DNA from 4 places in the Saccharibacillus brassicae genome. Region 2 is predicted to be linked to each of the others. Evidence: predicted binding sites of a transcription regulator. Region 2 holds the regulator's gene; each other region holds the start of a gene.

Region 1 (7,779 bases), 1.6 Mb from region 2:
GCCCGGCGTCGCTTTGGCACTGCCGGCGCGCTCCACGAATTCGCGAATCGTATAATCCCAGGGCGTATTCTCGTTCATTCGTCGTCACACCTTCCGTTTTCTTTTTCCCGTGCGGGGGTCCTGCCTGATGCCTGTTTTCTATTACCCCAATCGAAGAAGATGTCCTCCGCAGCGTCAAAAACATCGAATGCTAACTTGACGATTCGTGTTATGATGAACGAGAATGTTATCGGTATCTTCAATACGTGGACTGGGAGTGGATTTATTCATGATTCGATTCGGGATGATCGGCACGAATTTTATTACGGAACGCTTTATCGACGCGGCGCGGCAGGCCGAAGGGCTGGAACTCGCCGCGGTCTACTCGCGCACGGAAGGACGCGCGCGCGAATTCGCGGACCGTTACGGGATCGAACTTACGTTTACGGACCTGGATGAAATGGCCGCTTCCGACCGGATCGACGCCGTGTATATCGCAAGTCCCAACTCCCTGCATGCGGAGCAATCGATCCTGCTGCTCAAGAGCGGCAAGCACGTGCTCTGCGAAAAGCCTATGGCTTCCAACGCCCGCGAGGTGCGCGACATGTTCGCGGCCGCGGAAGAAGGCGGCGCCGTGCTTATGGAAGCGGTGAAGACGACGCTGCTTCCGTCGTTCGCGCTGCTGCGCCAAAACCTGCACAAAATCGGTCCGATCCGCCGTTACTTCGCGAACTACGGCCAGTATTCTTCCCGCTACGACGCGTATAAGGAAGGCATGGTGCTCAACGCGTTCCGGCCGGAGTTCTCCAACGGAGCGCTGATGGACCTGGGGCTGTACTGCATCTATCCGATGGTGCTGCTGTTCGGCAGGCCGGAAGAAGTCAAGGCGACGGCGTACATGCTGGAGTCGGGCGTCGACGGCGAAGGCAGCCTGCTCGCCCGCTACGCGGATATGGACGCGGTCGTGATGTTTTCCAAAATTACCGATTCGCTCGTGCCTTCGGAAATCCAGGGCGAACTCGGCAGCATCCTGATCGACAAGATCAGCGAACCGGGCAGCGTGCAGATCCGCTACCGCGACGGCAGCATCGAGGACATCAGCGAGCCGGCCGGCAAGCCGGTCATGAGCTACGAAATCCAGGAATTCGTCGACGTCGTCCGCTCCGGCGCTTCCGAATCTTCCGTCAATTCCCGGGACTGTTCGCTGGCCGCCGCGGAAGTGATGGAAGAAGCGCGCAGGCAGTTCGGACTGCTCTACCCCGCCGATCTCTGATCGGCTTTTTTTTCGTTTGGTCCCTTACTGGGTAATTCATGTTCAGTGAGGCCGCCTAGGCCGATGCTCAATAATGAATATGTATACTTGGGAAGGGGTTAAATTTATGGTTTTCGCCGTCGCTCTGGCGATCATACTCGCTTTTGTTTTATGGGGGGCCTTTTTTCCCGATCAACTGGGAAGCGCCGCGCAGGCAGCTTTGGACTTTTCCACAGAAAAGTTTGGCTGGTTCTATCTGCTTGTCGCGTTCGGTTTCCTTGTTTTTGCCCTGTATCTGGCGTTCAGCCGTTTCGGCAAAATCAAGCTGGGACAGGACGACGACGAACCGGAATATTCGACGACCTCCTGGTTCGCGATGCTGTTCAGTGCCGGCATGGGGATCGGGCTCGTTTTCTGGGGGGTAGCGGAACCGGTCTCGCATTATATCGACCCGCCGGAAGGCACGGAACCCGGCACGGCGCAGGCGGCCCAGGTCGCGATGCGTTATTCCTTTTTCCATTGGGGACTGCATCCGTGGGCGATCTACTCGGTCATCTCGCTGGCTCTCGCCTACTTCCAGTTCCGCAAAGGGTATAAAGGGCTGATCAGCTCGACGTTCGTGCCGCTGCTCGGCGACCGGGTCAACGGCCCGATCGGCAAAGCGATCGACATTCTGGCCGTCATCGCTACCGCGTTCGGCGTCGCCACGTCGCTCGGACTCGGCACGCTGCAAATCGCGGGCGGCATTCAACAGATCTTCGGCTATTCCAGTACCATTCTGGTCCAGGTGCTGATCATCGCGGTCGTGACCGTGCTGTACCTGATTTCTTCGACGACCGGTCTCGACAAAGGCATTCGCATTCTCAGCAACGTGAACCTGATCGTCGCGATCGTGCTCATGCTGTTCGTCCTGTTCGTCGGCCCTACGGCGTTTATCTTCGATACGTTCACGGTGACGCTCGGCGGCTACGTGCAAAATATCGTCCAGATGAGCCTGCGCATGACCCCGTTCTCGGACAGCACGTGGGTAGCGGCATGGACGCTGTTCTACTGGGCGTGGTGGATCTCCTGGGCGCCGTTCGTCGGTACCTTTATCGCCCGGGTATCGCGCGGACGCACCATTCGCGAATTCGTGCTCGGCGTCATGCTCGTGCCCAGCCTGTTCGGCTGCTTCTGGTTCGCCGTATTCGGCGGTTCGGGCATCTACTCCGCGCGCTTCGAAGGCAGCGGGCTTGCGGCGGCCGTCGAAGAAGACGTCACTTCGGCCTTGTTCCTGATGCTCCAGAACCTGCCTTTGGGCGCCATTGCCGCCATGATCGCGCTGCTGCTGATCGCCATGTTCTTCATTACGTCGGCGGATTCCGCCACTTTCGTATTGGGCATGCTGTCTTCCAACGGAGATCTCAACCCTTCTTCGAAAATTAAAATTACCTGGGGACTCGTCCAATCGTCGATCGCGGTCGTGCTGCTGATCAGCGGCGGGTTAACGGCACTCCAGACGGCCTCTATCGTAGTCGCTCTTCCTTTTGCCATTATTATGATCGGCATGTGTGTGTCTCTTTACAAAGCGCTGTCCGAAGAAGACCGGGAGATCAGAAAACGCGAAAGACGCGTAATCGCGGAATACAAAGCGATGCTTGATGCCGCGGCCGAAAGAGACAAAGAACTTTTTGCCAAAAAATAATCAAAAATTGGACTAATTTTCGCTGCCGCATCTGTCCTTGCCTGGAGTATGATGAATGTGAGGTCTTTCACAAAGTTCGGCTGCTTCGGCAGTCCGGGGAAGACCCATTCTGACAGGACGGTGACTTCAACGATGTGGAAGCATGCGGGAAAAACGATAAGAATGACAGGGGCTCTGCTGGTCCTTGCATCGATGCTCGGCGGCTGCGGTTCGGAACCGGCCGAACGTACGGGTACGGCGCAGGCAGCGGCGGTCGAGCCGGTGTCGGCCACGTTCTACGTGTACGACACGGTAGCCACGATCAAAATTTACGATCCGAAAGCGACCGAACGCCATCTGGACGATATTCGCGACCTGCTCGGCAAAATCGATCTGGAACTGAGCCGCACCAACGAAGACAGCGACCTGTACCAAGTCAATGCCGAGGCCGGCCGGGCGGCGGTCCACGTGTCGCAGGGAACGTTCGACGTCGTCAAAATGGCGGTTCGCTACGCGAAAGAGACCGACGGCCTGCTCGACCCGTCGATCGGTCCGCTGATCAATCTGTGGAATATCGGGCACGAGCACGCCAAAGTGCCGGACAAGGCGCAGCTTGAAGCGGCGCGCCGGCTGACCGATTACCGCCGGATCACGTTCGATGAAGCCAAACGGACGATCAAGCTGGAGCGGCCCGGCATGGTGCTCGACCTCGGTTCGATCGGCAAAGGCTACGCGGCGGACCAGGTGTCGCTCTACCTGCGCGAGCACGGATTGGACAGCGCGCTGATCAACCTCGGCGGAAGCAGCATCGTGGCCGTCGGCGCCAAGCCGGGCGGAGCGAATTGGAACGTCGGTCTGCAGGACCCCGATCAGAGCCGCGGCAGCCAGCTGGGCACGATCCGGATCAACGACGAGACAATCGACTCTTCCGGCGTGTACGAACGCTTTTTCATGCAAGGCGGCGTCCGCTACCACCATATCCTCGATCCGCGGACCGGTTACCCGACGCAAAACGGCCTCAAAAGCATCACCATCGTCAGCGAACGCGCGACGGACGCCGATGCCCTCTCCACCGCCGCTTTCGTTATGGGACTTGAAGACGGCATGGCGTATATCGAGCGGCAGCCCGGCGTCGAAGCGTTTTTCGTCACGGACGACAACGTCATCCATGCGACGCAAGGGCTACGGGACCGGATCATGCTCAGTTCGGAGCTCTACCGGATGGCGGGCGATTAACCGCTTTGCTGCCTGTCCAACGTTTTCTTCTCTTCTAAAAAAACCTCGAACTTTTCGCCGCGGAGCGAAAGGTTCGAGGTTTTTTGCACGATCGACGGGCGGCGTTCGGAGCGCAAGTGTCGCTCGCGGCTTCCGCGGGCCCCTGCCGCCGGTCTCTTGCAGCAGCTTCTTGCGCGGGAGCGCTCGGCCGACTGCGCTGCGGGCGATTACCCTTTGGCCGGCTCCTGGATCACGAGCCGGTTCAGGTTCACGATCAGCGCTTCGAGTTCGCCGAAGCTGTCGGTCATCCGCCCTGTCATGCTGCGCTGCTCTTCCATGCTGGCCAGAATCTGCTCGGAAGCGGCGCTGGACTGTTCGGTAATGCCGGCCACTTCCGACATCTCCCCGACCATCCGGCCGGAGAAATCGCGCAGGCCGGACGACGTCTGCTGCACGCGCTGCGCCTGTTCCAGCACGCTGTGCGCGCTGCGGCGTACGGCCGCGAACACTTCGCCCGTTTTTCGCGTGGACGATTTGCTCTGCTCAAGCGTGTGCAGCCCTTCTTCGAGCCGGCGGTCCAACGCTTCGATCTGCTGTTGGAGTCCGTTCAGGATCTCGCCGATCTGCCCGGCCGATTCGCTGGAATGGCCGGCAAGCGCGCCGACTTCCCCGGCCACGACCGCGAAGCCTCTGCCGTGGTCGCCCGCGCGCGCCGCTTCGATCGAAGCGTTCAGCGACAGCAGGTGGGTCTGACGGGAAATCTGGTCGATCTGCGCCAAAATGTCGGACATGGAACGGCTCGCCTGCGTGAAATCCTGCATCTGCCGCGACGTTCGGTTCATCGTCTCGTCCAGCTCGTCGATCCGTCCGACCAACGTTTCCATCTGTGAATCGCCTTCGTCGCCCGCCGTGGCCGTTTCTTCGGACAAACGCTGCATCTCGCCGGCGTATTTCGTCACGTCCTCGATATGGCTGTCGGACACCGCGAGCGCGTCGTTGATTCGCGTTACGCTTCCGGCCTGTTCTTCCATGCCCCGGGCCACTTCCCGGAAAGCCAGAATCACTTCGTTCGTGATGCTGCCGACCTCGTTCACTTCAAGCTTCGTCTGCTCCGAGAAGCGCTTCAGCCCTTCGGCGGACTGCTGCACGCGTTCCAGCAGGAATTCCACCTGCCGCCCGGCCGTTTCGCTGGCTTCCCGCTGCCGCTCGCTGCTGCGGTACATGCGCAGGTTGAGGAACGCGACGCTTACGAGCGCGGCTCCCGTCAGCAGAAACATCGCGAACACGTCCGCATACAGGTCGGTCTTCGACGTCTCGGCCGCGACCTGCGCGCCGTTCATGATCTGGATCGGCATATTGATCAGGACGAGCCCGAAAGCGACCGCAAAATATTTGTAATGCGGATAGATCAACAGCACGATGCAGAAGATAAGCGCCGTCGACGTTTCGATTTTGCCAAAATTGAAATAAATGCTGAACGCCGCCAAAATGGCGGTGATCACCCACGGAATGACGCGGATGCCGATTTGTCTTCGATTCATCAAGTCGATCGCTGCGCAAAGAACCACCCCGGCGATATTCGTTACCCACAGCGAAGCGTCAAAAAAAGCCTGTACAATGGCAATCGCCAGTACCGACCACAAAATCCACACGATCACTTTGTTGCGTTTCCAGATCATTTCGGTCGTCTTATCCATTCTTCCTTCATTCCTCCGTCGGGTCCAAGTCCCAGATGTCGATGCGCCCTTGTCGGGCGCCGTGATTCGCCGGCAAAAAGCGGCGAAGCGCCGCTGCGCCTCCCCGCTTGTCTGCCTGCTCTCAATTTACCACAAGCTTGCTACCTTTTCGCTTCTTACTTTTGGTTTCCGCCCAGGGCGGACAGTTCCACTTCGAACCGGGCAAATCCGCCTTCGCCCATGCCGGCGAACGAGATGCCGTCCGGCAGTCCGCCTGCGCGCGCGTCCGGCGACGAGAGCAGCTCGACCCTGAGTCCGGCGGGCACGCCCGTCAAGCTCCAGTTATTGTCCGCCTGCGGCGACATTCGGCCGCAGCTGCGGATATAATCGGTCAGAATCTGCCGGTTCTCGTCCGCCGAAGACAGAATGATCCGCTGTCCGTCGGGATTGGCGACCGGCGTGGAGAAAGCGCGGTAATTGTTCGTCGCGACGACGAAACGTTCGTCCGCCGACACCGGACGGCCTTCGAAGCGAAGATCGCCGATCCGCGCCGATTCCGGATGCAGCAGTTCGCACGAAGCCGAATATTTGGCCGGCTGCGTCACGTCGATCGTGTACGTAACGCCGTCGATAATATCGAAATTGAACGAAGGGAAATCCCGGTCGATCAGACTCTGGCCGTCTCCGCCGCGCGGATCGATCGTCAGGAACAGGCCGGCGGCCCATTCCAGCCATTCCCGCAGTTCGGCGCCCGTCAGCAGCAGCGCGCACAGCGTATTCGGATAATTGTACAGATCGGCGATATGCTTGACGGCAAGCGGGCCGGCCGGGATATGCGTGTAATAGGCGGGGCCGTAGCGGCCGCCCGTCTTGAACGGCGCGCCGGCCGCCAGTATCGGCAGCTTCTCGTACGGCGTCCCCTGCATCTGCTTGCGCAAATACCAACGCTGCGCGTCGTTGACGATCTGCACCGAGACGCTGTCGCGCACGAGCGCGAAGAAGCTGTCGATCGGCTCCGTCGTTTCTCCGACCGCCGTTCGGATATAGGACAGCGTACCTTCATGCGCTTCGCGGATCGACTCTGTCACTTCTTCGTCCGTGCGCGCAAGCGCCGCGGCCTGCGTCAGGTCGTAGACCGGACGCGCTTCGGCGCGGCTGCCGGTCACTTGCCAACCTTCGCCGGTCAGCTCGAGTTCGAGGTCGACGACGCCGAGATGATCGCCCGCATAGCCCGCTTCGACCGCCGGAATGCCGTTGATCGTTCCGCGCGAGAGATCGACGCCGGTCTTGCCTTCGAACGCCGCGCCCGGAAACACTTTGTGCGCATGGCCGAACAAAATCACGTCCACGCCGGGCACGCGGCTGAGGTGCAGCACCGCGTTTTCCGTCATCGGCGCTTCCGGAATGTCTTCGTAGCCGCAGTGCGCCAGCAGCACGATCAGGTCGGCGCCTTCTTGCTTGAGCTTCGGCACGTACGTTTTGGCCGCTTCGACCATGTCTTCCGCTCTCAGCCGTCCTTCGAGATTCGCTTTGTCCCAGTTCATGATCTGCGGCGTGACGAGGCCGATTACGCCGACTTTGAGCGGATGGACAGCTCCGTTCTCGTCTTCGATCGTCCGCTCCAGCAGCAGATACGGCGGCAGGTAATGCGACCCCGGCGGCACGTTCTCCCCGTCGAGGTACAGGTTCGCGTTCGTGTACGGAAAAGCGGCGCCCTGCAGCGCGAGGTCCAGATACGCCAGCCCGTAATTGAATTCGTGATTGCCGAGCGTCGCCGCGTCGTAGCCGAGAGCGTTCATCGCGTCGTAGACCGGATGAATCCGGCCCGGTTCTTCCAGAATGCCGCCCGACGCCACGTAATCGCCCATCGGATTGCCCTGCAGCAGATCGCCGTTATCGAACAGCAGCACGTTGCCGCGTTCCGCTCTCGCCTGGCGAATCAGGGCCGCCGTCTGCGCGAAACCGTATTCCAGGACCGGGCGATCCCCGTAATA
Region 2 (7,779 bases):
GGAAGGACACGCGCACGCCGTCAAGATGGAAGGCGGCCTTGAGATCGCTGCCGCCGTCAAAGCGATCGTGCAGGCCGGCGTGCCGGTGCTGGGCCATATCGGCCTGACGCCGCAGTCGGTCAATACGATCGGCGGCTACCGCGTGCAGGGCAAAGACGCCGAAGACGCGAAGCGCCTTATGAACGAAGCGAAAGCGCTGGAAGAAGCCGGAGCGTTCGCGGTCGTGCTGGAGCTGGTGGCGGAAGAGACCGCCGCGGCGATCTCGCGCGAACTGTCGATCCCGACGATCGGTATCGGCGCCGGCCGCGAATGCGACGGCCAGGTGCTCGTCTTCCACGACGTGGTGAAGTACGCTTCGCCCTATATGGAAAAAAGATTCGTCAAAACGTTCGCCGACGTCGGCGAGCAGATTCGCGGCGGCATCGCCGATTACGTGAACGAAGTGAAAAGCCGGACGTTCCCGGCCGAATCTCACGTGTTCAAAGCGGACGAAGGCGTCAGCGAATCGCTCGATTCGCTCTACGGCGGCGGACGCGCGGCAGCCGAGAGCGCCCAGCCGGACGCGGCATCTGCCGATCACAAGAAAGTGGGGGCGCAGGGATGAAGATCGCCACCACGATCGCTCAGGCACGCGCCCTGATCGCCGAGCTGCGCGAAGAACGCCGCGCTTCGGCGCAGGGCAGTGCCGTCGGCTTCGTGCCGACGATGGGCTATCTGCACGAAGGGCATGCCAGCCTGCTGCGGCGTTCGCGCCAGGAGAACGGCGTGTCCGTGCTCAGCATCTTCGTCAACCCGATCCAGTTCGGGCCGGGCGAAGACCTCGACCGCTATCCGCGCAGCGAAGAAGCCGACCTGAAGCTGGCCGAGCGCGAAGGCGTCGACGTCGTCTTTCTGCCTTCCGTGGACGAGATGTACCCGGAAGAACGCAGAACGACTGTCACGGTCACGGGAGTCACCGAGCGTCTGTGCGGCGCTTCGCGCCCGGGCCATTTCGACGGCGTGGCGACGGTCGTCTCCAAGCTGTTCCATATCGTCAAGCCGGACCGGGCGTACTTCGGCGCCAAAGACGCCCAGCAGGTCGCCGTGCTGCAAAAGATGGTGACCGACCTGAATCTGGACGTCGTCATCGTGCCGTGCCCGATCGTGCGCGAAGCGGACGGCCTTGCGCTCAGCTCGCGCAACGTGTATCTGAGCGCTGAGCAGCGCCGGGAAGCGCTCGTGCTGTCGCGTTCGCTGCGCGAAGCGCAAGCCCGCATCGAGCGGGACGGTTCCGTCACGTCGCGCGCGATCACCGACGAGGTGACGCAAGCGATCCAGGCGTCGCCGCTCGCCGAGATCGATTACGTGGAACTGCTGACGTTCCCGAATCTCGAACCGCTTGTCGCAGACCGCGAAATGGCCGACCTTCGGCGTTCCGGCGGTTCGGTTATTCTGGCGCTTGCCGTCAAATTCGGTTCGACCCGTCTGATCGACAATGCCATTATGAAGCTCAAGGAGGCTGACCTGTATGCATAGAACGATGATGAAATCCAAAATCCACCGCGCGACCGTCACGGAAGCGAATCTCAATTACGTCGGCAGCATTACGATCGACGAAGATTTGATGGAAGCGGCCGATCTGCTGGAAAATGAAAAAGTCCAGATCGTCGACAACAACAACGGCGAACGTCTGGAGACGTACGTCATTCCCGGACGGCGCGGAAGCGGCGTGATCTGCCTGAACGGCGCGGCCGCCCGCCGCGTGCAGCCCGGCGACACGGTCATCATTATCTCGTACGCTTCGATGTCGAACGAAGAAGCGCATCTGCACAAGCCGACGGTCGTGTTCGTCGATGCGGACAACCGCGCTGTCGAGACGGCCGTGAAGGAAATTCACGCGACGATCCGCTAAACGGCGAATCCCGGCCTGCCGGGGATGCCGCGCAGAACCGGTTTCCCGTTTTTTACAAGCGGGGAACACACCCTATTCGAACAAGCAGCGAGATGCTTTCCGCCGCGGGACGCGGCGCGGAAGCCTCGCTTTTTTTGGGCCCGGATCGGTGGTGAAGAGTTTCCCAAACTGCACTTTGTCTGTTATGCTGATAGAGAAATACGACGGAAAGGATTTATCGACTCCATGAAATTTGCCGTGCTGGACTTTGAAACGACGGGCACTCAGGCATCGGATGCCATCATCCAGATCGGGCTGAGCGTCATCGACCACGATCTGCGGATCGTGGATACGTACCAATCGCTGGTTAACCCCGGCGTCCCGCTTCCGTCGTTCGTGTCCGAACTGACGGGAATAAGCGAAGAACAGCTCGGCGAAGCGCCGGTGCTGGACGAAGCGATCATCGGGATGATTCCGCTGCTGGGCGACGCCGTCCTGGTCGGACATAACGTGGCGTTCGACTTCGGCTTTTTGCAGCGCGCGCTCGACCAGACCGGATACCTGCCGTTTACCGGCCGGATTCTGGACACGATCGACCTGCTGCGCATTTTGTACCCTTCGATTACGAGCTACCAGCTTGGCGCGGTGTCTTCGCAGTTCGGCGTGCCCCACGAACGTCCGCATCAGGCGGATAGCGATGCGTTGGCAACGGCGCACGTTTTTTTGCACTGTCTGGAAGAAGCGCGTTCGCTGCCTTTGGTTACGCTGCAGCGGATCGCCGAACTGCTGGCAGGCGATAGCGATTTGGGCTGGTTTTTCCAAACGCTGGTCGAGGAGAAGGAGATGGAACCGCTTCAGGAAAGCGGCGAATTCAAATTCTACCGCCAGTTCGCGCTCAAAACGGGGGAGTGGGCCGAAGTGCCGCCCGCCCGCGAGATCCGCGACGGCAATCCGCTCGAAGACGTGCCGTTCGGCGATTTTCTGGAACAGGTGCAAAACAATCTGCGCGCCGAGCTGCCGGGTTACGAAGAACGCGAATCGCAGAACATCATGTTCGAAAAAGTGCAGGAAGCGTTCGGAAGCGACAAGCATCTGCTGATCGAGGCGGGAACGGGGACGGGCAAATCGCTCGGCTACCTCATTCCGGCCATTTACGAGAGCGTAAAAAAAGACCGCAAAGTGATGATCAGCACGCACACGATCAACTTGCAGGAGCAGCTGCGCGAACGCGACGTTCCGCTGCTGAACCGCGTCGTGCCGTTCGAATTCCGCGCTTCGGTGTTCAAGGGACGCCAGCATTATCTGTGCATGCGCAAGCTTGAACAGAAGATCGACCGGCGTGAATTCACGCATCCCGCGGACGACGTCCTGACGGCGGCGCAGCTGCTCGTCTGGCTGACCCGCACGCAGAGCGGGGACGACGAAGAACTGAACCTCGGTATCGGCCGCGGCCAGGATTTCTGGGACACGATCGCGAGCGAGACGGATTCCTGTCTGGGCCGCGCCTGTCCCTGGTTCCGCAGCTGTTACTATTACCGGGCCAAGCATGAAGCGTCTATGGCCGACGTCGTCGTGACGAACCATTCCAAGCTGTTCTCCGACGTCAAGGCGGACGACCAGCTGCTGCCCGCCTACGAGCGTCTCGTTATCGACGAAGCGCATCACCTCGAAGACGTGGCCGGCAAGCATCTCGGGCTGCACCTGAAATATTTCTCGTTCGTGCATGCGATGACCCGCTTGTACAAGGACGGCAAGAACGGGCAGCTGCCCGCGCTGCGCCAACTGCTTGGCAAGATCGGGCACGAGAAGAAAAACGAATGGAACCGCGCGATCGACGAAGTCATTCCCGAGCTGATCGACGCCAAAGAGAGCTGGGACAAACTGACGGAGCTGCTGTACACGCTGCTGCCCGACCGGGTAGACGTGTCGGCGCCGGAAGCCGGCCAGCATACGCTGCGCCTGACGGCGGGCGAATACCCGAAAGGCTGGGATACGCTCTCGACGCTGGAAGACCAGATCTACGTCGGGCTCGGCGAAGCGATCCGCCGCGGGGAACGCATGGCGGCTTCCGTCAAGGAAGACAGCGGCGACTACACGGCCGAAGGTCTGGCGACCGATATTTCGGGTCTGTTCAAAGACCTGTCCGAAGCGCGCGAATCGCTGCGGTTCTTCATGCGGCTCGACGACGGAAGCACGGTCTACTGGCTCGAAGGCAGCTCGCAGTTCAAAAGCAAGTCGCTGCAAATGTACGCGGTGCCGATCGACGTCAGCGCCCAGCTGCAGCAGCACTTTTTCGATAAAAAGAAAAGCGTCGTTCTCACTTCGGCCACGCTTGCCGTGGACAAAAAGTTCGACTATATGATCGACCAGCTGGGTCTGCGGGAAGCGGCCGTGCAAAAAAGGCTGTTGACGGAAGTGCTGCCGTCGCCGTTCAATTACCGGGAGCAGGCGCTGCTGATCGTCCCGCGCGATTTCCCCAGCGTCAAAGGGCAGATGGCCGACGCTTCGTTCCTCGCCGCGCTGACCGATTCGCTGGCGCGTACGGCGGAAGCGACGCAGGGACGCATGCTCGTGCTGTTCACGTCGTACCGGATGCTGCGCCAGGTGTACGATCCGCTCAAGGAACTGCTCGGCGCTTCCGGCATTTCGCTGATCGGGCAGGGCGTCGACAGCGGCAGCCGAAGCCGCCTCACCCGGCGGTTTCAGGAGAACGCGAAAACGGTGCTGCTCGGCACGAGCAGTTTCTGGGAAGGCGTCGATATTCCCGGCGACGCGCTGACGTGCCTCGCTATCGTGCGGCTGCCGTTCCAGCCTCCGAGCCATCCGCTGCTGGAAGCCAAAAGCGAACTGCTCAAGCGCCAGAACCTTAACCCGTTCATGAAGCTGTCCGTGCCGCAGGCCGTTATCCGCTTCAAACAGGGATTCGGCCGCCTGGTGCGTACGCGCCGCGACCGCGGCATCGTGATCGTCTACGATACGCGCGTGATCGAATCGTATTACGGCAAATACTTTTTATACTCGCTTCCGGGTCCCAAAATGGAGCATATGGCGCTCGACCAAATCGTGCCGAGAGTCGCCGAATGGCTGGAACCGGAAGAGAAGTCGGATTAACTTTTCCCCTGGGAGGGACATGGAATGAAAGCGGAAAAAATTTCGGAAGCCGTCGTTCGCAGACTTCCCGTTTACCTGCGTCACCTGACCGAACTGCACAAACGCGAAGTGATGACGGTGTCGTCGCAGGAACTCGGGCAGAAACTGGATCTTAATCCGGCCCAAATCCGGAAAGACCTTGCGTATTTCGGCGATTTCGGCCGAAAAGGCATCGGTTACGACGTCTCGTACCTGATCGAGAAAATTCGCCATATCCTCAAGCTGGACCGTCCGATCAACGTGGCCCTGATCGGCGCCGGCAATCTGGGACATGCGCTGTCCAACTATAATATGTACCTCAAGGAAAGCATGAAGATCGTCGCCGTATTCGACTCGTACGCGCCGAAGGTCGGCACGCAGATCAACAAGCTGACCGTGCAGCCGATCGAAGAACTGAAGCCGACCGTACGGGAGAAAAACATTCGCGTCGGCATCATCACGGTGCCCGATTCCGAAGCGCAGCGCGTCGCCGACCAGCTGGTCGAAGCCGGCGTCGAAGCCATTTTGAATTTTGCGCCGACCGTGCTTAAAGTGCCGGCCGACGTACGGATCCATGCGGCCGATTTCACGACCGACCTGCTCAGCCTGGCTTACTACCTCGATAACGGAAAGGAAACCGAAACCCATGACAACGACAAACCATCCGACTAAATGGATCGTTAGAAACGGCGTCTTCGCCACCGGCGAGCGTGAAGGGGTCGTTCGCGGCTGCATGATCGTCGACGGAGACACCATCGCCTATATCGGAACCGAAGAACCGGAAGACGCGCGCGACCTGCCGTCGATCGACGGCAAAGGGCTGCTGTTTATGCCGGGTCTCGTCAACAGCCACGGCCATACGGCCATGTCGCTGCTGCGCGGATACGGCGACGATATGGTGCTGCAGGAATGGCTGCAGACCAAAATGTGGCCGATGGAAGCCAAGTTCACGTCGGACGACGTGTACTGGGGTAGTTCGCTGTCGATCGTCGAGATGCTCAAAAGCGGCACGACGACGTTCCTCGACATGTACGACCATATGGACCGCGTGGCCGAAGCGGTCGTCCAATCCGGCATGCGGGCGTCGCTGACGCGCGGCGTAATCGGGCTGTGCTCGCAGCAGGAACAAGACGACAAGCTGAACGACGCGATTTCGTTCGCCAAAAACTGGCATGGCCAGGCGGATGGACGCATCACGGTCATGATGTCGCCGCACGCGCCTTATACGTGCCCGCCCGCTTTTATCGAGCGTTTCGTGCAGGCGGCGCACGATCTGGATCTGCCGCTGCATACGCATATGTCGGAAACGGCGGCGGAAGTGGAGCAGAACGTACGCGAATACGGGCTGCGTCCGGTCGCGCATCTGGAGAAGCTCGGCTTCTTCTCCCGCCCGTCGATGGTGGCGCATGCCGTCCATTTGACGGACGAAGAGATCGCGATGCTTGCGGCCAACCGGGTAGCCGTCTCGCACAATCCGGGCAGCAACCTGAAGCTTGCGAGCGGCGTGGCGAAAGTGCCGCAGCTGCTCAAAGCGGGCGTCGTCGTGTCGCTCGGCACAGACGGCGCGGCCAGCAACAACAATCTCGACATGTTCGAAGAGATGCGTCTGGCCGCGCTGATCCACAAAGGCGTGTCGGGCGATCCGACCGCCGTGCCGGCAGCCGAAGCGCTGCGCATGGCGACGCTGCATGGCGCGCAGTCGCTGTACCTCGACAATCTGGGCACGCTCGAAGCCGGCATGAAAGCGGACTTCGTCGCGCTCGATATCGAGCAGGCCCATTTCCTGCCGCGCACCGATTACGTGTCGCATCTCGTGTATTCGGCGGCCGGTCAGGACGTGCGGCATGTATGGGTAGACGGCATCCAGATCGTCAAGAACCGCGAGTGCCTGACGCTGGACGAAGAGAAAATCCGGTTCGAGGCCCAGTCGGCTTTCGAAGGGCTGTTGGCCCGCTAAGCCGGACATCGGGAGGATACACAACGTGAGCAAGCGCACCAAAGTCATTTTGCTGACCCTGCTCGTCGTGCTGATTTTGCTGGCGGGAGCTTATTTGTACTATATGCTCTCGATGCAGGGCAGAACGGACGAACGCAACGCGGCGATCGCTTCGGCGCGCACGCAGGGACAGCTGACGGAAATCGAACGGGCCGACAAATGGGTCTGGGGCGAAAATTCGATCTTCTGGGTCGTTCAAGGAACGACGGCGTCCGGCGAGGAACAGTACGTCTGGCTCAAATATACGCCGGAAGGCACGCCGGCAGCGGGCGAGAACGCGTTTCGCTCGATGCCGGTCGCCGGAACGATTACCCGGGAAGACATGTGGGACCGGGCGGAAGCTCAGCTTCCGGACGCCAAACTGATCCGGATGCTTCCGGGCGTGTACGGCAACCAGTACGTCTGGCAGGTGTTCTACGAACAGCAAGATACGCATTACTACCGCTTCTACAGTCTCAAAGACGGCAGCGCCGTCGGAGAAGCGTTCGATCTGCCGGATTGGTAAGCCGAAGTGTTCGGCAATCTTCCGGCGCGTAGCGTATAGAAAAACCCGATTCTCCGAAATGGAGAGTCGGGTTTTTTCGGCGTTCCTCGGATACGTCGGAAAAGGTCGGATAAGTCGGGTAAGTCAGGTACGCCGCATCCGTCGCCTGTTTCGCGCAGACTGAGCCGAAGCCGGCTCGATAACCAAAAGCCTCTCCCCGGACGGGGAGAGGCTTTTGGTATGTACTATGATTATGATCGCTGCGCGTTTTTGCACGCTTCTAGGAAGAAGCAGGCGGAA
Region 3 (7,779 bases), 150 kb from region 2:
GAAAAACCGATGGCCAAAACGACGGAAGAAGCGCGCAGCATGATCGAAGCGGCGGAGCGTACCGGCAAAAAGCTGTCCATCGCGTATCAGAACCGTTTCCGCGACGACAGCCAGCACTTGAAAGACATGTGCGAAAAAGGCGAACTCGGCGATCTGTACTTCGGCAAGGCGATTGCGCTGCGCCGCCGCGCCGTGCCGACCTGGGGCGTATTCCTGGACGAAGAAAAGCAGGGCGGAGGCCCGTTGATCGATATCGGTACGCACGCGCTTGACCTGACTCTCTGGCTGATGGACAATTACAAACCGAAAAGCGTCATGGGCTCGACGTTCCACAAGCTGGGCAGCCGCGAGAATGCGGCCAACGCGTTCGGTCCGTGGGACCCGGAGCAGTTCAAGGTCGAAGATTCGGCGTTCGGCTTTATCAAAATGGAGAACGGCGCGACGATCGTGCTCGAATCCAGCTGGGCGCTTAACGTGCGCAACTTCGGCGAAGCGCAGACGCTGCTCTGCGGAACCGAAGGCGGCGCCGACATGGCGGACGGCCTGCATATCAACGGCGAAGACCGCAGCCGCCTGATCGAGACCAAAGTCGATTTCGGCTCCGGCGGCGTCGCGTTCTACGACGGCGGTTCGGAGAATGCCGAAGACCGCGAAGCGCGTCAATGGCTCGAAGCGATTCTCGAAGACAAAGAGCCGGTCGTCAAGCCGGAGCAGGCGCTCGTCGTGACGCAGATTCTCGAAGCGATCTACGAATCCGCGAAGACCGGCAAAGCCGTCTATTTTGATTAAGGGGTAAAGCGCCAATAGGCCGTGCCACTGGTACCATTCTCCGATTGCCGGCCGCGCCGAAAGTCGAAAAATGAGGTTTTTTCGCACCTCTTTCCTATTCAGCTCAAACTTAAAATACGGATATAATAGTTATATCGAGGAGGTTCGATTAGTGAAACTTGGAGTGTTCATGGTTCTGTTCAATGGACGGGGATTCGAGGAATCTCTCGATTACGTGGCGGAAAAAGGACTCAAGGCGGTAGAGATCGGCACGGGGGGTTATCCGGGCAACGAATACTGCAACCCGGAAGAACTGCTGGCCGACCCGTCGAAGTTGGAAGCTTTCCGAAAAGCGATCGAGTCGCGCGGCCTTGTCGTCAGCGCACTGAGCTGTCACGGCAATCCGCTTCACCCGCAAAAAGCGCTCGCGAAAGCCGATCACGACGTATTCCTGCAAAGCGTCGAATTGGCGCAGCGTCTCGGCATTCCGGTCGTCAACACGTTCTCCGGTTGTCCCGGCGACAGCGAGGATGCCAAATATCCGAACTGGCCGGTCGCTCCGTGGCCGAACGATTACCAGGATCTGCTGAAATGGCAGTGGGAGACCAAAGTCATTCCCTACTGGAAAGAAGCCGGCAAATTCGCGGAAGACCACGGCGTCAAAATCGGGATCGAACTGCACGGCGGGTTCTCGGCCCATACGCCGGCCACGATGCTGCGCCTGCGCGAAGCGACCTGCGAAGCCGTCGGCGTCAACCTCGATCCGAGCCACATGTGGTGGCAGGGCATCGATCCGGTCCAAGCGATCCGTATTCTCGGACGCGCCGGAGCCATCCACCATTTCCATGCCAAAGATATCACGATCGACCAAAGCAACGTCAATATGCACGGTCTGACCGATATGCAGTCGTATACGCAGATGCAGGATCGCGGCTGGAACTTCCGCAGCGTGGGCTACGGCCACGACGTGAAGATCTGGGCGGACATGATCAGCGAACTGCGCCTGCAAAGCTACGATCACGTAGTCAGCATCGAACACGAAGACGGACTAATGTCCGTGGACGAAGGATTCAGTAAAGCCGTCCGCAATCTCCAGCAGATTCTGATCGAAGAACCGGCGGGAGAAATGTGGTGGGTCTAAATAAACCGACCGAATGCCGCAGCACACAATACAGGTATAACTAAGGGGACATCGACGATGATCAACGTAACCATCTGGAACGAATTCGTGCACGAACGCAGAGACGAAAAGGTCAAAGCCGTCTATCCGGACGGCATTCACAAACAGCTGGAACGCGCCCTGACGCCGGAAGGCTTCGCGATTCGCACCTGCACGCTGGAAGAAGACGACCACGGCCTGACGAGAGAAGTGCTCGACTCGACCGACGTCATGATCTGGTGGGGACATATGGCGCACGAACTGGTCGACGATTCGATCGCCGAAGCGGTCGCGCAGCGCGTCCGCGAAGGCATGGGCCTGATCGTCCTGCACTCCGGCCACTTCTCCAAACCGTTCAAGAAGCTGATGGGTACGGGCTGCGACCTGAAATGGCGCGAAGAAGGCGAGCAGGAAATTTTGTGGGCCGTCAATCCTTCGCACCCGATCGCCGAAGGCATCGGCGAGAACATCATTTTGGAACACGAAGAAATGTACGGCGAATTTTTCGATATTCCGAATCCGGACGAGATCGTCTTTATCAGCAACTTCTCCGGCGGCGAAGTGTTCCGCAGCGGCTGCACGTTTACGCGCGGTTCCGGCAAGATTTTCTACTTCCGTCCGGGGCACGAGACGTATCCGACCTACTACAACCAGGACGTGATTCGCGTCATCTCCAATTCGGTTCGTTGGGCTTATCCGACGCAATCGGCCAAGCCGGTCTACGGCAATACGCAGCCGCTTCGTCCGCTGCACGCCCGCGAACTGGTCTAAGCCTCGCCGGCTTCGCCCGCAATTCGAACGGATGGTTCGCGACTTGATGGTTCGTTGATCGTTCGTCCGGCAGCCGAGGCTGCCGCAAAGCCGTTGTTCGCTTCAAGCGAACAGCGGCTTTTTTGCCTTTTTTTCCCGAATCCAAGAGAGCGCTCACAAAATTTGCGAAACAGACCTTGCATGGTTGGCGCTCTATCGGTTTTGGGGTAAAATAATTGCAATACCTGTTAATCAACGGGTAGCGATAACAGAAAGGGGGATGGCGATGAAGGTGGAGTTCGGCAGTGCGCCGGTGGCGGAAGAACTGATCCGGGAATGCCTGCACCGATCCGCAAGTTACGATCTGGAAGGGTTTTTGCTCGGTCAGGGAGCCATCCCGGCCCAAATCATGTTCGTCGGGGAAGCGCCCGGCGCGACGGAGATCGTGGAAGGACGCCCGTTTACCGGGCAGGCGGGCAAAGTGCTCGAAGAGTATCTGAAGAAGATCGGCCTGACCCGTCAGGACATCTATATTTCGAGCGCGGTGCGCAGCCGCCCGTTCAAGGACAAGGTCGTGGCGGGCACGGCGCCCGGCAAAGAGCCGAGGATCAGCCGCTCGAACCGGACGCCGACGAAGAACGAAGTGTTGGCCCATGCGCCGATCCTCGACGCGGAGATCGAACTCGTGCAGCCCCGGGTGATCGTGCCGATGGGCAATATCGGGCTGCATCGGCTGATCGGCAGCCACGAGACGATCTCTTCGCTGCACGGCAAAGTGCTCGAAGGGCCGATCCAGCGGCTGGAAGAAGTGTCCGATCCGCATTCCCGCTACGTGTTCGGGGATCGGTCGTATTCGATTTTCCCGCTGTACCATCCGGCGGCCGTCATCTACAATCGTTCGCTGGAAGCGGTGATCGAGCAGGATTTGGCGGCGCTCAAGCAATTTTTGGACCTGAAAAATAATTCATAAAAGCATTTTCTTTTTCTTGGAAATGTGTTAATATGAAATAAACTAACAAATCGTAAGTTTCTCTTCAGAGGGAATCTTCTAAGAGGTGATCATCTATGATTGAGCAAAAAAGCGAAATTCCGATGCAGCTTTGCCCGCGTTTTGAGAGCGCGTTTTCGTTTCTGGGCAAACGTTGGAACGGCCTGATCATTCAGACTTTGATGAGCGGTCCGAAGCGGTTCAAGGATATTTCCAACCAGATTCCGATGATGAGCGACAAAATGTTATCGGAACGCATGAAGGACCTGGAAGGCGAAGGCATTCTGACGCGTCACGTGTATCCGGAGACTCCGGTGCGCATCGAATACGAGCTGACCGAAAAAGGTCGTGCACTGAAGCCGGTTATGGAACAAATTCAGATGTGGGCGGAATTTTGGGTCGAATGACCGAATTTTCGCGCAGAACCCCTTTGCCGGCAAAGGGGTTCTTTTGATGCCGCCGCACACGCAAACAGCATTTGAGAAAGGCCCGCCCGTTTTGTTACAATAAGGAAGAACACGCTCGATGAAGGGAACGGGAGCCTATGCGGACAAAAATCAAAATGCCCGATCAACGCGTCCTGCTATTCGTGCTTGCCGCCTTGCTCATCGCGGCCGCGGCCGCAATGGCTTTTCTGCTGCGCCAGCCGTCGGCGGACGTAGCGGCCGACGCGGCGGCAAGCGGGGGAGAGAACTTCAGGCTGGTCGTCGACGGCGGCATCTATATGCCGAACGAGAACCGGTCGCTTGTCAGTACGTACCGCACGGAAGACACGATCCGCGACGCGCTGGAGCGCAGCGGCATCGTCAGTTTCGACAACGAAGGGCGGATCGACTCGGTGGACGACACGGAGCTGCATTCCGAATTGATGTGGGTCGTCAAGCAGAACGGCCAGGAAATACCGGAGAGCGGATTCAGCACGCGCATTCAGCCCGGCGACGAGATTCTGCTCTATATCGAAGCGCCGGGGAACGACGGGGAGCCGGTCAATACGCTGCTGATCAGCGGCGGCGAGCTGAATGCCTCGCTGGGCGGTTCGTACGCCCATCCTTACCGGGAAGGGACGATGGTGCGCGACGTGCTCAAAGCGAGCGGCCTCGTCACGATGTCCGAGAACGACCGCACGATCCGCCTCGTCAAGGCAAGCCCGGATACGCAGGAAGGCTACATGACCAAACCGAGCGAGCGCTGGGTGCTCAAAGTGAACGGCAAAGAGCTGAACCGGGAACGGGGATTCGACATGCAGCTGCAGCCGGGCGATTACGTGGAACTGACATTGGAAAAGCTGTAGCCGAACCGCTTCTCAGCGAAGCGCCCGGCAGCGAACGCAAACAGGCCGGATCTCCTTAGATCCGGCATATTTCGTTTGGACACATTTCGCAGTGACACACTTCCTGCAGCATGCCGAGATCGGTAATGACGATCATGCCGTTCTCGTATTCGACCGCGCCTTTTTTGCGCAGATCGCTGAGCATCCGGTTCACGCTTTCCCGGGTCGCTCCGATCATGTTCGACAGATCGGTATGCGTAATCTTTTTGTTGATCAGGATCGTCTCGCCGTGCTTCTCGCCGTACGTGTTGCCGAGACGGATAAGCGTCGAGCAGAGGGCGCCCGGCTTGCCGTACATCATCAGGTCCCGGAACTTCGTCTGCGTCAGGCGGTGATGAATGCCCATCCATTTCATGAAGTCGATCGCGAAATCGCAGTGTTGGCAGATCAGCACTTCCAGATCTTTATGCTCGATTACGCCGACTTCGGTATCTTCGATCACTTCCGCCGTGAAGCTGTGCTTGCTGCTGAAAAAAGGATCGGCTTGACCGACCATATCGTCCGACTGGTACATGTACAAGATGAGTTCTTTGCCTTCGTCGGTCGATTTGGTCAGCTTGACCCGGCCGCGCTTGATATAGTAGAGCTTGTCGGCCAGATCGCCTTCCCAGAACAGGTGGGAGCCTTCGGGAATATGGCGGTCTTTCATGAGCACTTCCAGACGCTGCATGTTCGACTCCGAAAAACAACCGGTATTGCCCCGATGGTTGGTAGCGTGGTAGTATTGGGTCATCGTTAACCTCTCCTTTGCGCAAACGCACAGTTCGTGTTGATCGGACATTGTGACTTTTTTCACTTTATGTCCTTATCATGCGTCAAATCGAATACTTTGTCAATTCTTATTACGAAATTTTTGGATTAATTCTTGTGTTTTTTTAAAAAAGCGGAAATCGGCCATTAATGAGGGAAAAATGCTCGTTTCGAAGAGAAAAGAAACGCCGTTTATTTTGTGAAAAATTTCACTTCCCAAACCAAAACCGCTATGCTATGATCGTTCACGTAGAGAAAACAACGCAAACATCTTGAGGAGGATGAGGGAAATGGCAGTGAAAAATGAAGCCGCCCGTACTGTTGAACCAACCGCCGAGCAGGACATTCAGAAGCTGATCGACAACGCGAGAAAAGCGCAGGAAGCTTTCATGCAAATGGATCAGGCTCAAATCGATACCGTCGTGCAAGCGATGGCCCTGGCCGGCCTGGACAAGCACATGTATCTCGCAAGGATCGCGATCGAAGAAACGAAGCGCGGCGTGTACGAAGACAAGATTACGAAAAATCTCTTCGCTACCGAGTACATCTACCACAGTATCAAAAATGATAAAACGGTAGGCGTGATCGAAGACAACGAGTATGACAGCTTCCAGAAAATCGCGGAGCCGGTCGGCATCGTGATGGGGATCACGCCGGTCACGAACCCGACCTCCACAACGATGTTCAAAGCGCTGATTTCCATTAAGACACGTAACCCCATTATATTCGGATTCCACCCTTCCGCGCAATACTGCAGTTCGGAAGCGGCCCGAATCCTGCAGGAAGCGGCGGTCCAAGCCGGCGCTCCGGAAGGCTGTATCCAATGGATCGACAAGCCTTCGATGGACAAGACGAACATCCTGATGAACCACCCCGACGTGGCGCTGATTCTGGCGACCGGCGGCGGCGCGATGGTCCGCGCAGCTTACAGCTGCGGCAAGCCGGCGCTCGGCGTAGGTCCCGGCAACGTGCCGGCCTTCATCGAGAAGACGGCCGATATCGACCAGGCCGTTACCGACCTGATCTTGTCCAAATCGTTCGATAACGGCATGATCTGCGCTTCCGAGCAGGCGGTCATCATCGAAGAACCGATCTACGATCGCGTCAAAAAGAAAATGATCGCAAACGGCTGTTACTTCCTGAGCAAAGACGAAATCGCCAAACTGACGCCAAGCGCGATGAACGTGGACAAATGCGCGGTCAACCCGGCTATCGTCGGACAATCGGCCGTGAAGATCGCGGAAATGGCCGGTATCACCGTTCCGGCGACGACGAAGATCCTCGTGGCCGAAATCGAAGGCGTCGGCACCAAGTTCCCGCTGTCGGCCGAGAAATTGAGCCCGGTTCTGGCCTGCTACAGAGTCAAAACGGCGGACGAAGGCATCGCACGCGCCGCGGAAGTCGTGGAATTCGGCGGTATGGGCCACTCTTCGGCGATCCACTCCAACGACGACGCCGTCATCCAGCGCTTCGCGAACCGTCTGCAAACCGGCCGCATCATCGTCAATTCGCCTTCGACGCACGGCGCGATCGGCGACATCTACAACACGAACCTGCCTTCGCTGACGCTCGGCTGCGGCTCGTACGGCCGCAACTCGACTTCTTCCAACGTAACCGCAGTGAACCTGATCAACGTGAAAAGGGTGGCGCGTCGTACCGTGAATATGCAGTGGTTTAAAGTGCCGGACAAAATTTACTTCGAGAAAAACGCAACGCAGTACCTGGCCAAAATGCCGGACATTACCCGCGTCGCGATCGTTACCGACCCGATGATGGTCCAGCTCGGCTACGTCGAAAGAGTGCAGCATTACTTGCGCCAGCGCCAAACGCCGGTCGCGATCGAAGTGTTCTCCGAAGTGGAGCCCGATCCGTCGACGACGACCGTTGAACGCGGCCGCGCCATGATGGAACGGTTCCAGCCGGACTGCATCATCGCGTTGGGCGGCGGTTCGCCGATGGATGCCGCCAAAGGCATGTGGTTGTTCTACGAATATCCGGATACCGACTTCAACAACCTCAAACAGAAATTTATGG
Region 4 (7,779 bases), 150 kb from region 2:
ACGGATCTACAAATACCCGCGTCTGGGCAAAAAAGCGAAGTTCGTCGCGATTCCGACGACTTCGGGTACGGGTTCGGAAGTGACGTCGTTCGCGGTCATCACCGATAAAGAGAACGGCAACACGAAATATCCGCTGGCCGATTACGAACTGACGCCGGACGTGGCGATCGTCGATCCGGAATTCGTCTACTCGCTGCCTAAAGTGGCGGTAGCCGATACGGGCATGGACGTGCTGACGCACGCGATCGAAGCTTATGTATCGGTCATGGCGAGCGACTACACGGACGGCCTCGCGATCAAAGCGATCCAGCTCGTGTTTGCCAACCTGGAGAAATCCGCGCTGACCGGCGACAAGCTGGCCCGCGAGAAAATGCACAACGCTTCGACGCTTGCCGGCATGGCGTTTGCCAACGCGTTCCTGGGCATCAACCACAGTCTGGCGCACAAATGGGGCGGGGAATACCATACGGCCCACGGCCGCACCAACGCGATCCTGATGCCGCACGTTATTCGCTATAATGCCAAAAAACCGACGAAGTTCGCTTCGTTCCCGAAATACTCGCACTTTATCGCCGACGAACGGTATGCCGAAATCGCCCGTATTCTGGGGCTGCCGGCCAGAACGACGGAAGAAGGCGTGAAGAGTCTGATCAACGCGATCCGCGATCTGAACCGCAAATTGGGCGTACCCGAGACGTTCCAGGAACTCGGCTTCGACGCGAAGCAGTTCGAGAGCCGCGTCGACTACCTGGCCGACCGCGCGTTCGAAGACCAATGCACGACAGCCAACCCTAAAATGCCGCTCGTGACGGAACTTGCCGACGTGTACCGCGACGCTTTCTACGGCCGCTTCGAAGAATAAGCAGATCTAAGATCAGAACAACTGGAACGGCGCTCCCGCGAGGGGCGTCGTTTTTTGCTTTCTTGTAAGCTGTGAAAAGCAGTCATAAATTGCGGTGTTATTCAGAAAACGGCGTTAAAAGTGATAAAGATCATAAAAAAGAGTCGGTTCTGTGAGAAATGTCACAGTATCTACGGATGAGGGCGCGCATAATAAAGGCATAGAAGGTCCCCAAACGCATCGAGAGGGAAACCCACACCGGAACGACGTTCTCTTTCGATGAATGTGATATTTTTCACCTTGTCAACGCTGCTGTCGGCAATCAGGGATCGATGGCGGGACGCGGAAGGCTTGGCACCGCGATCCCGGCCAAATACACATAAAACGGAGGTAATCACATGTCGGTTATCGAAAAAGAAATCACGGGCGCGAATTCGGAAGCATGGAGAGGGTTCAAAGCGGGCAAATGGACGAACCACGTGGACACCAAAAACTTTATCGACGAAAACGTAACGCCTTACACCGGTAACGAAAAGTTCCTGGCGGGACCTACGGCGAACACGAACGATCTGTGGCAGATCGTATCCAAGCTGTCCAAGGAAGAACGGGAAAGAGGCGGCGTCTGGGACGTGGACGTCAACACGCCGGGATCGATCGTGTCGCACGGACCGGGCTACCTCGACCAGGCCAAAGAACAGATCGTCGGCGTACAGACGGACGAGCCGTTCAAACGGGCCATTCAGCCTTACGGCGGTATCCGCATGGTCATCGACGCGTGCAAAGCGTACGGGTTCGAAGTGCCGGATTCCATCGTCGAGACGTTTACGAATATTCGCAAGACGCATAACCAGGGCGTATTCGACGCCTACACGCCGGAGATCCGGGCTGCGCGCAAATCCGGCATCGTGACCGGCCTGCCGGACGCTTACGGCCGCGGCCGCATCATCGGCGATTATCGCCGCGTCGCGCTGTACGGCGTAGACTTCCTGATGAAGCAAAAACAGCGGGAGCATAACGAAACGGTCGGCGAAGGCATGGACGAGAACACGATCCGCCTGCGCGAAGAAATTTCCGAACAGTACCGCGCGCTGGGCGAATTGAAAAAAATGGCCCAACTGCACGGCATGGATATCTCCAAACCGGCCGTCAATGCCAAAGAAGCGTTCCAATGGGTCTACTTCGGCTACCTCGCGGCGGTCAAAGAACAAAACGGCGCGGCGATGTCGCTCGGACGCGTCTCTTCCTTCCTGGACGTCTACATCCAGCGCGATCTGGCCGAAGGCACACTGACCGAAGAAACGGCGCAGGAACTCGTCGACCACTTCGTCATGAAACTGCGGATCGTCAAATTCCTGCGCACGCCGGATTACAACGAACTGTTCAGCGGCGACCCAACCTGGGTGACGGAATCGATCGGCGGTATGGCGGTAGACGGCACGACCCGCGTCACGAAGAGCAGCTTCCGCTTCCTGCACACGCTGTACAATCTGGGACCCGCACCGGAGCCGAACCTGACGGTTCTGTGGTCGGAGCAGCTTCCGGAAGGCTTCAAGAAATACTGCGCCAAAGTCTCGATCGAGACGAGCTCGATCCAATACGAGAATGACGACCTGATGCGTCCGATCTACGGCGACGACTACGGTATCGCCTGCTGCGTATCCGCGATGCGGATCGGCAAGCAAATGCAGTTCTTCGGCGCACGCGCCAATCTGGCCAAAACGCTGCTGTACGCGATCAACGGCGGCAAAGACGAGAAATCCGGCGAGCAGATCGGACCGGAATATCCGGCGATCACGTCCGAGTACCTCGACTACGACGAAGTCATGAAACGGTACGTGCCGATGATGGAATGGCTGTCCAAAGTGTATCTGGACGCGCTGAACATCATCCATTACATGCACGATAAATACAGCTACGAACGGATCGAAATGGCGCTGCACGACCGCGACATCCTGCGCACGATGGCATGCGGCATCGCCGGCCTGTCCGTCACCGCCGATTCCCTGAGCGCGATCAAGCACGCCAAAGTCAAACCGGTCCGCAACGAGCAGGGCATCGCGATCGACTTCGAAATCGAAGGCGAATACCCTTGCTACGGCAACAACGACGACCGCGTCGACCAAATCGCCGTGCAGCTCGTCGAGAAATTCATGGGCATGATCCGCCAGCACAAAACGTACCGCGATTCGGTACCGACCCAATCCGTGCTGACAATCACGTCGAACGTCGTCTACGGCAAAAAAACCGGCACGACGCCGGACGGCCGCAAAGCGGGCGAACCGTTCGCTCCGGGCGCAAACCCGATGCACGGCCGCGACAAAAAAGGCGCGCTCGCTTCGCTCAGTTCCGTCGCCAAACTGCCGTACGAAGAAAGCCTCGACGGCATCTCGAACACGTTCTCGATCGTGCCCAAAGCGCTCGGCAAAGAAGAAGAGACCCGCAAATCGAACCTAGTCGCGATGCTCGACGGATATTTCGGCAGCCATGCCCATCACCTGAACGTCAACGTGTTCGACCGCGAACAGCTGATGGACGCGATGGACCATCCGGAAAATTATCCGCAGCTGACGATCCGCGTATCGGGTTACGCGGTCAACTTCATCAAGCTGACCCGCGAACAGCAGATGGACGTCATCAACCGCACGTTCCACTCGAATATGTAAACCGGCCGGAACCGGCAAGCCGGCAGAGCTGAAGCGCAAGCCGTTCGCCGGACCGGATACCTGTTCCTTCATAAGATCTTATAGACGGCGCTCGCTACAGGGGAGCGCCGTTCTCCTTGAAAGGGTGAAAACGAATGAGTCACACAGGACGCATACACTCGCTGGAAACCTTCGGGACGGTAGACGGCCCGGGCATACGCTTCGTATTATTTTTGCAGGGATGCCTCATGAAGTGCCAATACTGCCATAACCCCGATACGTGGAATTTCGACGGCGGCCGGGAAATGACCGTGGACGAAGTGCTGGCCGAAATCGAGCCTTACCTGAATTATTATCGGTCTTCGGGCGGCGGACTGACCATTTCGGGCGGAGAACCGACGCTGCAGGCCGCTTTCGTGGCCGAAATTTTCCGCGAAGTCAAACAGCGCTGGGGACTGCACACAACGCTCGACAGCAACGGATTCAACAATCCCGACAAAATTCAATATTTGATGGACGTGACCGATCTCGTGCTGCTGGACATCAAGCATATCGACAACGACAAACATAAAGTGCTGACCGGCGTAAGCAACGAACAGACGCTGCGCACGGCGAAATGGCTGTCCGATCACGGCAAAAAAACGTGGATTCGCCACGTCTTCGTGCCGGGCATCCACGACGACGAGCACAATCTGCGCGACCTCGGACGTTTTATCGGGACGCTGCAGGGCGTCGAGAAATTCGAAATTCTGCCGTACCATCAAATGGGCATTTATAAATGGAAAGAACTTGGCCGGGAATACCCGCTCGAAGGCGTGAATTCGCCGACGGACGAACAGGTGCAGCGGGCCTACGCCCTCATCGAAGAAGGCCGGCGCATGCAGACCGTATAACGTTTTTGCAGGCGGGAAGACTCGGATTTGAATCGTTTGATTTTTACCGAAAACGTATGTAAATGTTAGCATGATGTTAAAGCGGCGGCTCTTCCCGACAACGGAAGGCCGCTTTTTTTTAATGATTTGCAGAAACTTTTACAAAATGCCCGCGTCTAATAGTATGTGCTTAGCGAGAGAAGGACCAAATTCAGCTATAAAGGGAGTCGTAGAATGAATCTCAAGAAAATCACGATCATCGCTTTGCTTGTTGTCGTGCAGACGGCAGCGATGCTGCCCGCAGCATCGGCCCAATCCGCATCGCAGGGCGAAACGCCGATCGTTGTGCAGGGCCAGACCGCACAACCGGAACAATCGGCACAAGAATTTACGAAAAAATTGGCCGCGCCTACGCAAAATCCGGCAGGCCAGACCGATTCGCAAGCGGCGAATCCTATAAATTCGGTACCGGCACCGAACGCGCAGCCTGCGCAGAACGAACCGGCAGTCCCGGCAGCGGTCGAAGGCCAGACCGATCCGACGCTCACGCCGCCGACGGACCAGCCGCCGACCGACGAGAACGGCACCGTGGAAGGGCAGACCGATCCGACGCTTACGCCGTCTTCGATTCCGCCGGCCACGCCGAGCGCGACGCCGCCCCCAACCAAGCCGCTTCCGACCAAACCGACCGTGCCGACCGTACCGGAGATTCCGGCGATCGATCCGGCCATTACGCTCGGAACGGACAAGCTCATTCTGACCATCAACGGCGACAAAATGTACCAGAACGGCGAAATGTATACGGCTGCACAGCCGATGGTCGCCAAAAACGGCGTCTCGTACATCGCGGTTCGCTCGTTCGTTAATCGTGTAGGACTGAAAGTTACATACGATGCGAAAACGAAAGAAACGGTCATCACCAAAGGCGCCGACGAGCTGCGCTTCAAGCTCGACAAAGACGTGTATACGGTCAACGGCGTGCCGACCAAAATGAAAGGCACTTCGTTCCAGCAAAAAAACACGTTCATGGTGCCGCTGACGTCGATCACGCAGGCGCTCGGCATTCCGTACAAAATCGATTACAAGACCAAAACGATCACGCTGACGATTTCTTCGAAACCGACGGCTTCGTTCACGGTCGAACCGCAAAAGATCATCGCGGGCCAGACGACGGTCACGTACAACACCAAATCCGAATCGCCTAGCGGATACCAGATCGTGGACGAGCGTTGGGAAGGCCGCCAGGACGTGTTTACCGATCCGGGCGTCTACACGATCACGTACTCCGTTCAGGATTCCGCCGGACAATGGAGCGATCCGTATACCCAGACGGTGACGGTCGAAGCGCCGAACGTGCCGCCGGTCGCGCAGTTCACGACCGACAAGGATACGTACCGTATGGGCGAGCCGGTCACTTACAGCGACCAGAGCTACGATCCCGACGGCAACCTGCCGGAAGCGAACAGCCGCGTGTGGGAAAACCAAAAAGGCGCTTATTTCACTCCGGGACCGCAAAGCATCACGCTGACGGTAACGGACGCAGACGGCGCGACGAACACGATCTCCAAAACGATCACGATCACGGACGAAATTTTGTACAGCCAGGACGAGTACAACGCCCTGTTCGTTCCGGTCGGCAGCAAGTTCCTGTTTGACGGCGGCAGCGTTCCGTCGATGCGCAAAGTCGAGCGCTTCAACACGTCGGAAGACGTGACGCTGTACCGCAGCAACAGCCCGGAATCTGTATTCGGAACAGGAAAAATGTACGAAGACACGCTGTCGGGCAAAGTTCGCTTCATGATCCACCATGCGAACTATACCAAGCAGAAGGTGACGATGTACGTCGTGGCGACGAACAACAACCCGACGCCGACGACGATCACGACGCTTGACAGCGGCTTCGGCGGACCGAGTCCGTTCGCGACCGCAGCCGGCAAAGTGTCCGTGCAGCGGTATCATGAATCCGTGGCGGCCGGCAACAAGAGATCGTCGGTCACGCTTCAGCCGGGCGAAAGCAAAATCGTCCTGACCGAACTGAACGCTATTCCGATGGCGGACAAAACGGTCATCTCCCTGATCGCGGACGTGGAATCCACGCAGCCGATCACGTACAGCACGCTCATGATCGATCCGAAGCTGGATCCTTACGAAGCGGCCAAGACGCTGACGACCGCTCCGCGCGACGGCGTCCATAACCGCGGCACGTATCCGCTGGCGACCAAAATCGTCGACGTCTACGAGCCGGTTGGCGGCACGACGCCGAGCAAGCTGATCATCGGCGACAACAACGACGACCCGAACCTCACCGGCACCGACGCGCCGAACAATACGCCGGAATCGAACGCGGGCAACTTCGGCGTTCTGTACAAAATCCACCTGGACAAAGTGGCGCCGAACACGCTGATCACGTTCAACGGCCGCGGCGGCAAATATGCCGGCTGGATCACCGTGAACGGGCAGCTCGTCGAATTGTCCGCGCAAAGCCTCGGCCTCGTCGGCTCCGCGCTGAACACGTCGAGCGAGACCGGCGTCGTCTACCGCACCGGCGCTTCGACCGAGAGTCTGGATCTCGAATTCACGCCGGCTCCGGGCAGCAACCTGGCCGTCAACCTGATCTTCTCGCCGCTGCCTGCGCTCAAGCAGTAACGGCCGGAAGCTTGACGGTTCCAAGCGGCATGCGCCGAGAACGACAAGCAAAAAGCACTGAAGCAAAGCCCGGTTTCCGATTTTTCGGAACCGGGCTTTGCGCCGTGCCGGGAGAAGCGCCGACATTGACTCCGTACCGGTTTTGGGGCATTATTAATGCAGGGCATTACGAATAAAGCAGCGTATGCCGCACAGGAAAAAGCCGCTACAGGCAGGAGGCGAGGGTTCACCGATGCTTTCAATGGAACGCATTATCGAGATCATGGCGGAGCAGGGGCTTCGAATTACGGATCAGCGCAAGACGCTGGCCAAGTTGTTCGCCGAGGCGCCGGGTTATCTGTCCGCCAAAGACGTCTATGACTATATGGGACAAAAATACAAAGGACTCAGCTTCGATACGGTCTACCGCAATCTGCGGGTGATGCAGGAGCTTGGCGTTCTGGAGCAGATCGTGTTCGAAGAAGGCGTGAAGTTCAAGCTGCACTGCAGCGAAGACCACCATCACCATCATATGATCTGTTTGCAGTGCGAGAAGACGTATCCGATTACGTTCTGTCCGATGCAGCTGACGGAATCGCCCGACGACTTCCAGGTAGTCAAGCACAAGTTCGAAGTGTTCGGCTACTGCAAGGACTGCCGCGAAGAAGCTTCGCTTGAACCGGTCCGTGCCGCGGCGGGGAAGCGTGAAGCGCGATGAAGATCGCCCGCCGGACGGTTCAGGGACCGATCCGTTTCTATCGCAAATTCATCTCTCCGCTGACGCCGCCGAGCTGCCGGT

What was found. Region 2 encodes Rex, which represses fermentation and respiration genes when NADH is low (regulators of the CRP and FNR family bind a similar motif). Its sites were predicted from a motif close to TTGTGAAATATTTCACAA; they were not measured.
Region 1: the regulator Rex is predicted to act here: its motif matches at 2,971-2,988, upstream of FFV09_RS17340 (FAD:protein FMN transferase).
Region 3: the regulator Rex is predicted to act here: its motif matches at 5,943-5,960, upstream of adhE (bifunctional acetaldehyde-CoA/alcohol dehydrogenase).
Region 4: the regulator Rex is predicted to act here: its motif matches at 1,125-1,142, upstream of pflB (formate C-acetyltransferase).

The regions. Positions count from the first base shown of each region.
Region 1 covers NZ_CP041217.1:4,175,165-4,182,943, reverse strand. The annotation lists gene FFV09_RS17355 (cyclodeaminase/cyclohydrolase family protein) at 1-78, opposite strand, end outside; gene FFV09_RS17350 (Gfo/Idh/MocA family protein) at 269-1,252, shown strand; gene FFV09_RS17345 (glycine betaine uptake BCCT transporter) at 1,359-2,915, shown strand; gene FFV09_RS17340 (FAD:protein FMN transferase) at 3,078-4,130, shown strand; gene FFV09_RS17335 (methyl-accepting chemotaxis protein) at 4,337-5,806, opposite strand; gene FFV09_RS17330 (bifunctional 2',3'-cyclic-nucleotide 2'-phosphodiesterase/3'-nucleotidase) at 5,962-7,779, opposite strand, start outside.
Region 2 covers NZ_CP041217.1:157,744-165,522, reverse strand. The annotation lists gene panB (3-methyl-2-oxobutanoate hydroxymethyltransferase) at 1-604, shown strand, start outside; gene panC (pantoate--beta-alanine ligase) at 601-1,515, shown strand; gene panD (aspartate 1-decarboxylase) at 1,508-1,891, shown strand; gene dinG (ATP-dependent DNA helicase DinG) at 2,117-4,981, shown strand; gene FFV09_RS00580 (redox-sensing transcriptional repressor Rex) at 5,006-5,671, shown strand; gene FFV09_RS00575 (amidohydrolase) at 5,646-6,956, shown strand; gene FFV09_RS00570 (DUF5590 domain-containing protein) at 6,982-7,500, shown strand.
Region 3 covers NZ_CP041217.1:311,575-319,353, reverse strand. The annotation lists gene FFV09_RS01375 (Gfo/Idh/MocA family protein) at 1-789, shown strand, start outside; gene FFV09_RS01370 (sugar phosphate isomerase/epimerase family protein) at 941-1,909, shown strand; gene FFV09_RS01365 (ThuA domain-containing protein) at 1,967-2,698, shown strand; gene FFV09_RS01360 (uracil-DNA glycosylase) at 2,964-3,647, shown strand; gene FFV09_RS01355 (winged helix-turn-helix transcriptional regulator) at 3,743-4,072, shown strand; gene FFV09_RS01350 (hypothetical protein) at 4,210-4,956, shown strand; gene FFV09_RS01345 (Crp/Fnr family transcriptional regulator) at 5,012-5,728, opposite strand; gene adhE (bifunctional acetaldehyde-CoA/alcohol dehydrogenase) at 6,036-7,779, shown strand, end outside.
Region 4 covers NZ_CP041217.1:303,786-311,564, reverse strand. The annotation lists gene adhE (bifunctional acetaldehyde-CoA/alcohol dehydrogenase) at 1-862, shown strand, start outside; gene pflB (formate C-acetyltransferase) at 1,240-3,504, shown strand; gene pflA (pyruvate formate-lyase-activating protein) at 3,639-4,376, shown strand; gene FFV09_RS01325 (stalk domain-containing protein) at 4,590-7,001, shown strand; gene FFV09_RS01320 (Fur family transcriptional regulator) at 7,234-7,698, shown strand; gene yidD (membrane protein insertion efficiency factor YidD) at 7,695-7,779, shown strand, end outside.